DNA from 3 places in the Lysinibacillus sp. BNK-21 genome. Region 2 is predicted to be linked to each of the others. Evidence: a T-box and tRNA genes for the amino acid it is inferred to sense, from the RefSeq annotation. Region 2 holds a T-box; the other regions hold tRNA genes.

Region 1 (2,232 bases), 3.2 Mb from region 2:
GGTAGTTGGGGGCTTCCCCCTGTGAGAGTAGGACGTCGCTAGGCTATATACTAAAATTATTCCGAAGTAGCTCAGTTGGTAGTAGCACCTGACTGTTAATCAGGTTGTCGCAGGTTCGAGTCCTGCCTTCGGAGCCATTCTTGGAGAGTTGTCCGAGTGGCCGAAGGAGCACGATTGGAAATCGTGTAGGCGGTTAACACTGTCTCAAGGGTTCAAATCCCTTACTCTCCGCCAGCACTTTGATGTGTTCCAAACGATGGCCCCTTGGTCAAGTGGTTAAGACACCGCCCTTTCACGGCGGTAACACGGGTTCGAATCCCGTAGGGGTCACCAATTCAATACCCAGATGGAGGATTAGCTCAGCTGGGAGAGCATCTGCCTTACAAGCAGAGGGTCGGCGGTTCGAGCCCGTCATCCTCCACCATTATTTTAACAATATTATAGTATTATCGCGGGGTGGAGCAGTGGTAGCTCGTCGGGCTCATAACCCGAAGGTCGTTGGTTCAAATCCAGCCCCCGCAACCAAATGGTCCCGTGGTGTAGCGGTTAACATGCCTGCCTGTCACGCAGGAGATCGCCGGTTCGATCCCGGTCGGGACCGCCATTTATTTTAAAATATGGGTCAGTAGCTCAGTTGGTAGAGCATTAGATTGAAGCTCTAAGTGTCGGCGGTTCGATTCCGTCCTGACCCATCTTATTTTTTTGCCGGTTTAGCTCAGCAGGTAGAGCAACTGACTTGTAATCAGTAGGTCGTGGGTTCGATTCCTATAGCCGGCACCAGATATTCCCGGAGGGGTAGCGAAGTGGCTAAACGCGGCGGACTGTAAATCCGCTCCTTAGGGTTCGGCGGTTCGAATCCGTCCCCCTCCACCAGTTTTATTATTTTAGGGGCATAGTTCAACGGTAGAATAGAGGTCTCCAAAACCTTTGGTGTGGGTTCGATTCCTACTGCCCCTGCCAATTAATTTTATGGCGATTGTGGCGAAGTGGTTAACGCACCGGATTGTGGTTCCGGCATTCGTGGGTTCGATTCCCATCAGTCGCCCCATCTCATATAAAATTAATAAACATCATAATACAATGGCGATTGTGGCGAAGTGGTTAACGCACCGGATTGTGGTTCCGGCATTCGTGGGTTCGATTCCCATCAGTCGCCCCATTGTTGGGGTATAGCCAAGCGGTAAGGCAACGGATTTTGATTCCGTCATGCCTAGGTTCGAATCCTAGTACCCCAGCCATTTTTGCGGAAGTAGTTCAGTGGTAGAACACCACCTTGCCAAGGTGGGGGTCGCGAGTTCGAACCTCGTCTTCCGCTCCATGTATGACGGCGGCATAGCCAAGTGGTAAGGCACGGGTCTGCAACACCCTTATCACCGGTTCAAATCCGGTTGCCGCCTCCATATTTTAACTGTTAATCGGTTTATCCGATTTTTTTTATCTCCATTATGCCGGTGTGGCGGAATTGGCAGACGCGCACGACTCAAAATCGTGTTCCTTTGGAGTGTCGGTTCGACCCCGACCACCGGTATCATCAAATTAATAAAAATTAAGAAAGCTCATAAATCTTGATATAACAGGGTTTATGAGCTTTTTATATTAGGGGAATTGCAACAGGTTTAGAAAGAGAAGGATTCTTTTTGAAGAAAAGGTCAACGAGAATAAAAAAAGTATAGAAAATTCATTGGAAGAGAATAGTATGAGTTTTAACATAGAAGTTACTCATGGGTTTGAATCTCCAAAGGAATCATTAGAAACATAATTAAAACAAGAATGTTTATATTAGCATTCTTGTTTTTTTATGTGATAAAACATTGTGTGTCAGAACGTTCGCTATGATAGACTAAGCAGTTATGTTTATGTAAAACAGGTAAATTTGTTTTACAAATTTTACAGGGCTTTAGAGGGTAATAAATATCTTTACAATATTTTTCTATAAAGGTTGTGCCATTTTAGACGCCTGAAAAGAATAGGTTTATCCTATAGATTTTAGGTAAAAGACAAAGACATCTGTTTCAACATCAATAATTTTTTGAACTTTGGTGGAGAGAGAATATTTTCTTTTATACATTGATTTTTAGATTTCTATTTTTAAGATCTTTCATGGACCAATAAAACCCTACGAGTTGCATCTTCTAGTTGATTGAAAGTTAACAATCAACTAGAAGGTGCAGTTTTTATATATGTGTTGAGTGATGGACTTGATGTGGATGTAATCGATAGCACAAGAGTTGT
Region 2 (2,232 bases):
TTTTCAAATTTATTTTTCAAACAACAGAATTTTATATGGCGGTAGGAGCCTGTATCATCATCTGCGCAGTTGTGCTTGATTTGGGCTTTGATCGATCCTCAGACAAGCCGTAAGTTTAGCGACGTGCGCGACCAAGACCCATAGCATCTTCCATACGTTTTAATGTAGCACTAGCAATCGCATTCGCCTTTTCAGCACCTTCATCTAGAATGACATCTAATTCTGATGATTCTACTAGATGATAGAATTTCTCTTGAATAGGTGTTAGGTGTTCAATTACTGCTGTTGCTACACCCTGCTTGAATCCACCATAACCAATTCCCTCATATTTTTTGACTAAATCTTTAACGGCTACCCCTGAAATAGCTGATTCGATTGTCAATAAATTTGAAACACCTGGTTTATTTTCCACATCAAATGCAACGATGCCGTCAGAGTCAGTTACAGCTGATTTAATTTTTTTCTCAATGTCTTTCGCAGTATCTAATAAGCGAATTGTCGCTTTCGTATTTGGATCTGATTTACTCATTTTCTTTGTTGGCTCTTGTAAGGATTTAATGCGTGCGCCAGCTTTAGGTAATTGAATTTCAGGAATTGTTAAAACATCGCCAAAGCGTTTGTTAAAGCGTTCTGCAAGGTCACGAGTTAGCTCAATATGCTGCTTCTGATCATCGCCGACAGGGACAATATTTGTGTTATAAAGTAGAATGTCTGCAGCCATTAGCGGTGGATATGTTAAAAGAGCAGCAGATACGCTTTCCTTACCATGTGATTTATCTTTGAATTGTGTCATACGTTCTAGCTCACCGATAGACGCAACACATTGTAACATCCATCCTGCCTGAGCATGCGCTGGCACCTCTGATTGAATAAATAATGTCGATTTTTTAGGGTCAATGCCAGTAGCAATGTAGGTAGCAGCAAGCTTACGAATACTTTCTCGTAATTCTTTAGGATCTTGTGCAACAGTGATGGCATGTTGATCAACGATACAATAAATAGCGTTTCCTTCATCTTGTAGTGCCGGGAACTGCTTGAATGCTCCTAAATAGTTCCCTAATGTTACGATACCTGTAGGCTGTACGCCAGAAAAAATAGTTGTCATTAAAAAATTCCTCCTCGAATTCAATTGCTGTAACTTGTGTCACAGCGTTGTCTTCACCTTTCAACTTGGTGATGAAGACAAAAAAACATCATGCGTCCTCATTAGATTTTTTCTAATGAAGGGACGAATGATGTTTGAATCCGCGGTACCACCCAGCTTGCCTAAAAAGGCCACTCAGCTTCGTAACGTGAAGGGACGAGCTTTGCTAATAGCTTCAAGTAGCGTTCACAAAGCTAACTCGGAAGTCCATTCCACATGCATCCACGATCTGTTTACAGCAACCACAGACTCTCTATACGTGAATTAGCATATGTACTACTCTTCGTCAGCGTTTTTCTCAATTTAAATTGTTCAAATTGATTTGATTGCAAAGAATTATATTATAAAGATTCCTTTGTGTAAAGTCAGACTTTTGACGGTGTTTTTTTTCTAGAAAAAATTATATGCTTTTTTTGTTATGTAATTTTGTTATAAATTTATAATTTTTTATTAAAAAATTGTTTGGATGTACACATGGGATTGACAATTTTCTCGATTATTTTTCTTAAATGAGAACAACTGAGATATCTGTTTAGATGTTTAAAATGCTTTAAAAATGGGAATGGTAGTAGTAGCACATAAGTTTGAAGAAAATACATCATATTTGAAAGCTGTATGAATAGACAGAATATTTATGGATAGGTTCAGATTTTTTTATTGGAACTATATTCAAATACAGCTGAGTACTGTATAATGGTACTGTGTATTTTACATTACATTAATTCTAATTTAACACATTGGTTCTGGTTTATAGATAATGATTTTTAAATGAAAGGATGTGTCAGAATGATCGTAACCCTATTTACATCACCAAGTTGTACCTCTTGTCGTAAAGCAAAAGCTTGGTTAGAGGAGCACGAAATTCCATATACAGAACGTAATATATTTTCTGAACCGCTTAGCATAAGTGAAATAAAAAAAATTTTACGAATGACAGAAGATGGAACTGATGAAATCATTTCCACTCGTTCTAAAATATTCCAAAAATTAAATGTGGATGTTGAAAGCTTACCATTACAACGTTTATATGAATTAATTCAGGAATATCCTGGCTTACTACGTAGACCAATCATTTTAGATGAAAAACG
Region 3 (2,232 bases), 530 kb from region 2:
ATTAAAGCGGTACGCGAGCTGGGTTCAGAACGTCGTGAGACAGTTCGGTCCCTATCCGTCGTGGGCGTAGGAAATTTGAGAGGAGCTGTCCTTAGTACGAGAGGACCGGGATGGACACACCGCTGGTGTACCAGTTGTCTTGCCAAAGGCATCGCTGGGTAGCTATGTGTGGACGGGATAAGTGCTGAAAGCATCTAAGCATGAAGCCCCCCTCAAGATGAGATTTCCCATTACGCAAGTAAGTAAGATCCCTCAAAGACGATGAGGTAGATAGGTTCGAGGTGGAAGTGTGGTGACACATGGAGCTGACGAATACTAATCGATCGAGGACTTAACCAAAAAAGTTTGAAACTTTCAATGTATCGTTTATCTAGTTTTGAAAGAATAAGTCTTTCAGCTGAATAAGTGAAGTGATGATGGCAAAGAGGTCACACCCGTTCCCATACCGAACACGGAAGTTAAGCTCTTTAGCGCCGATGGTAGTTGGGGGCTTCCCCCTGTGAGAGTAGGACGTCGCTTCGCTTATTTTTTGTGGAGGATTAGCTCAGCTGGGAGAGCACCTGCCTTACAAGCAGGGGGTCGGCGGTTCGAGCCCGTCATCCTCCACCATTTTGGTCCCGTGGTGTAGCGGTTAACATGCCTGCCTGTCACGCAGGAGATCGCCGGTTCGATCCCGGTCGGGACCGCCATTATTATTGCCGGTGTAGCTCAGTTGGTAGAGCAACTGACTTGTAATCAGTAGGTCGTGGGTTCGACTCCTATCGCCGGCACCATTCCCTTGGAGGGGTAGCGAAGTGGCTAAACGCGGCGGACTGTAAATCCGCTCCTTAGGGTTCGGCGGTTCGAATCCGTCCCCCTCCACCATTTTAGGGGCATAGTTCAACGGTAGAATAGAGGTCTCCAAAACCTTTGGTGTGGGTTCGATTCCTACTGCCCCTGCCAGGTATTGAGGTACTCGTTCATAATACAGCTAATATAATCTATATAGTGGCGATTGTGGCGAAGTGGTTAACGCATCGGATTGTGGTTCCGACATTCGTGGGTTCGATTCCCATCAGTCGCCCCATTTTAAAATTGGGGTATAGCCAAGCGGTAAGGCAACGGATTTTGATTCCGTCATGCCTAGGTTCGAATCCTAGTACCCCAGCCATTTTTAATTTCACGAGCCATTAGCTCAGTTGGTAGAGCATCTGACTTTTAATCAGAGGGTCGAAGGTTCGAGTCCTTCATGGCTCATCATTTTTTAATTAACATGCGCCCGTAGCTCAATTGGATAGAGCGTCTGACTACGGATCAGAAGGTTATGGGTTCGACTCCTGTCGGGCGCGCCAATAAAATCATGTTTACGGAATGTAGCTCAGCTTGGTAGAGCACTTGGTTTGGGACCAAGGGGTCGTAGGTTCGAATCCTGTCATTCCGACCATCTTTCATGATAAATGGGGCCTTAGCTCAGCTGGGAGAGCGCCTGCCTTGCACGCAGGAGGTCAGCGGTTCGATCCCGCTAGGCTCCACCATTGTAATATTTTTGGAGGTATACCCAAGTCTGGCTGAAGGGATCGGTCTTGAAAACCGACAGGCGGGTAACACCGCGCGGGGGTTCGAATCCCTCTACCTCCTCCATTTTTCGGGTCAGTAGCTCAGTTGGTAGAGCATTAGATTGAAGCTCTAAGTGTCGGCGGTTCGATTCCGTCCTGACCCACCATTATTGCGGGTGTAGTTTAATGGTAAAACCTCAGCCTTCCAAGCTGATGTCGTGAGTTCGATTCTCATCACCCGCTCCAAAATGGGCCTATAGCTCAGCTGGTTAGAGCGCACGCCTGATAAGCGTGAGGTCGATGGTTCGAGTCCATTTAGGCCCATATTATTCCGAAGTAGCTCAGTTGGTAGTAGCACCTGACTGTTAATCAGGTTGTCGCAGGTTCGAGTCCTGCCTTCGGAGCCACGGCCCGTTGGTCAAGTGGTTAAGACACCGCCCTTTCACGGCGGTAACACGGGTTCGAATCCCGTACGGGTCATCAAGCATGTAGCACAGATGTGTGTTACATGCTTTTTTCTATTCTCCTGTTCTTTAAACGATAAAAGATAATGCAATAGCAGAAAAAGGCCTATTTGCAAGGTGAGGGACTGAATTTAATTCCCCTAGCATCTTACTATGGGCTCCTATAAGCCGTTTCACTTACCACGTACACTTCCATGGTCAATACTTTTGTGAAGGCTGCTTGACTTCTCTAG

Evidence for each region. A T-box is a leader RNA that pairs with one kind of tRNA and senses whether it is charged. The one in region 2 lies ahead of trpS (tryptophan--tRNA ligase), so its partner is inferred to be a tRNA-Trp.
Region 1: it has a tRNA-Trp gene. The T-box ahead of trpS (tryptophan--tRNA ligase) is inferred to sense a tRNA for this amino acid. The anticodon was not compared.
Region 3: it has a tRNA-Trp gene. The T-box ahead of trpS (tryptophan--tRNA ligase) is inferred to sense a tRNA for this amino acid. The anticodon was not compared.

The regions. Positions count from the first base shown of each region.
Region 1 covers NZ_JBLQTS010000001.1:534,184-536,415, forward strand. The annotation lists rRNA gene rrf (5S ribosomal RNA) at 1-44, shown strand, start outside; tRNA gene ACMGGO_RS02620 (tRNA-Asn) at 61-137, shown strand; tRNA gene ACMGGO_RS02625 (tRNA-Ser) at 143-234, shown strand; tRNA gene ACMGGO_RS02630 (tRNA-Glu) at 259-333, shown strand; tRNA gene ACMGGO_RS02635 (tRNA-Val) at 349-424, shown strand; tRNA gene ACMGGO_RS02640 (tRNA-Met) at 451-525, shown strand; tRNA gene ACMGGO_RS02645 (tRNA-Asp) at 529-604, shown strand; tRNA gene ACMGGO_RS02650 (tRNA-Phe) at 620-692, shown strand; tRNA gene ACMGGO_RS02655 (tRNA-Thr) at 705-780, shown strand; tRNA gene ACMGGO_RS02660 (tRNA-Tyr) at 790-873, shown strand; tRNA gene ACMGGO_RS02665 (tRNA-Trp) at 887-960, shown strand; tRNA gene ACMGGO_RS02670 (tRNA-His) at 973-1,048, shown strand; tRNA gene ACMGGO_RS02675 (tRNA-His) at 1,084-1,159, shown strand; tRNA gene ACMGGO_RS02680 (tRNA-Gln) at 1,164-1,238, shown strand; tRNA gene ACMGGO_RS02685 (tRNA-Gly) at 1,244-1,318, shown strand; tRNA gene ACMGGO_RS02690 (tRNA-Cys) at 1,327-1,400, shown strand; tRNA gene ACMGGO_RS02695 (tRNA-Leu) at 1,448-1,528, shown strand.
Region 2 covers NZ_JBLQTS010000001.1:3,747,857-3,750,088, reverse strand. The annotation lists gene ACMGGO_RS19070 (hypothetical protein) at 1-113, shown strand, start outside; gene trpS (tryptophan--tRNA ligase) at 116-1,105, opposite strand; T-box leader at 1,222-1,443, opposite strand; gene spxA (transcriptional regulator SpxA) at 1,934-2,232, shown strand, end outside.
Region 3 covers NZ_JBLQTS010000001.1:4,277,745-4,279,976, reverse strand. The annotation lists rRNA gene ACMGGO_RS21540 (23S ribosomal RNA) at 1-339, shown strand, start outside; rRNA gene rrf (5S ribosomal RNA) at 407-522, shown strand; tRNA gene ACMGGO_RS21530 (tRNA-Val) at 534-609, shown strand; tRNA gene ACMGGO_RS21525 (tRNA-Asp) at 614-689, shown strand; tRNA gene ACMGGO_RS21520 (tRNA-Thr) at 698-773, shown strand; tRNA gene ACMGGO_RS21515 (tRNA-Tyr) at 781-864, shown strand; tRNA gene ACMGGO_RS21510 (tRNA-Trp) at 869-942, shown strand; tRNA gene ACMGGO_RS21505 (tRNA-His) at 991-1,066, shown strand; tRNA gene ACMGGO_RS21500 (tRNA-Gln) at 1,076-1,150, shown strand; tRNA gene ACMGGO_RS21495 (tRNA-Lys) at 1,164-1,236, shown strand; tRNA gene ACMGGO_RS21490 (tRNA-Arg) at 1,255-1,331, shown strand; tRNA gene ACMGGO_RS21485 (tRNA-Pro) at 1,347-1,423, shown strand; tRNA gene ACMGGO_RS21480 (tRNA-Ala) at 1,439-1,514, shown strand; tRNA gene ACMGGO_RS21475 (tRNA-Ser) at 1,528-1,620, shown strand; tRNA gene ACMGGO_RS21470 (tRNA-Phe) at 1,627-1,702, shown strand; tRNA gene ACMGGO_RS21465 (tRNA-Gly) at 1,708-1,781, shown strand; tRNA gene ACMGGO_RS21460 (tRNA-Ile) at 1,786-1,859, shown strand; tRNA gene ACMGGO_RS21455 (tRNA-Asn) at 1,866-1,942, shown strand; tRNA gene ACMGGO_RS21450 (tRNA-Glu) at 1,944-2,015, shown strand.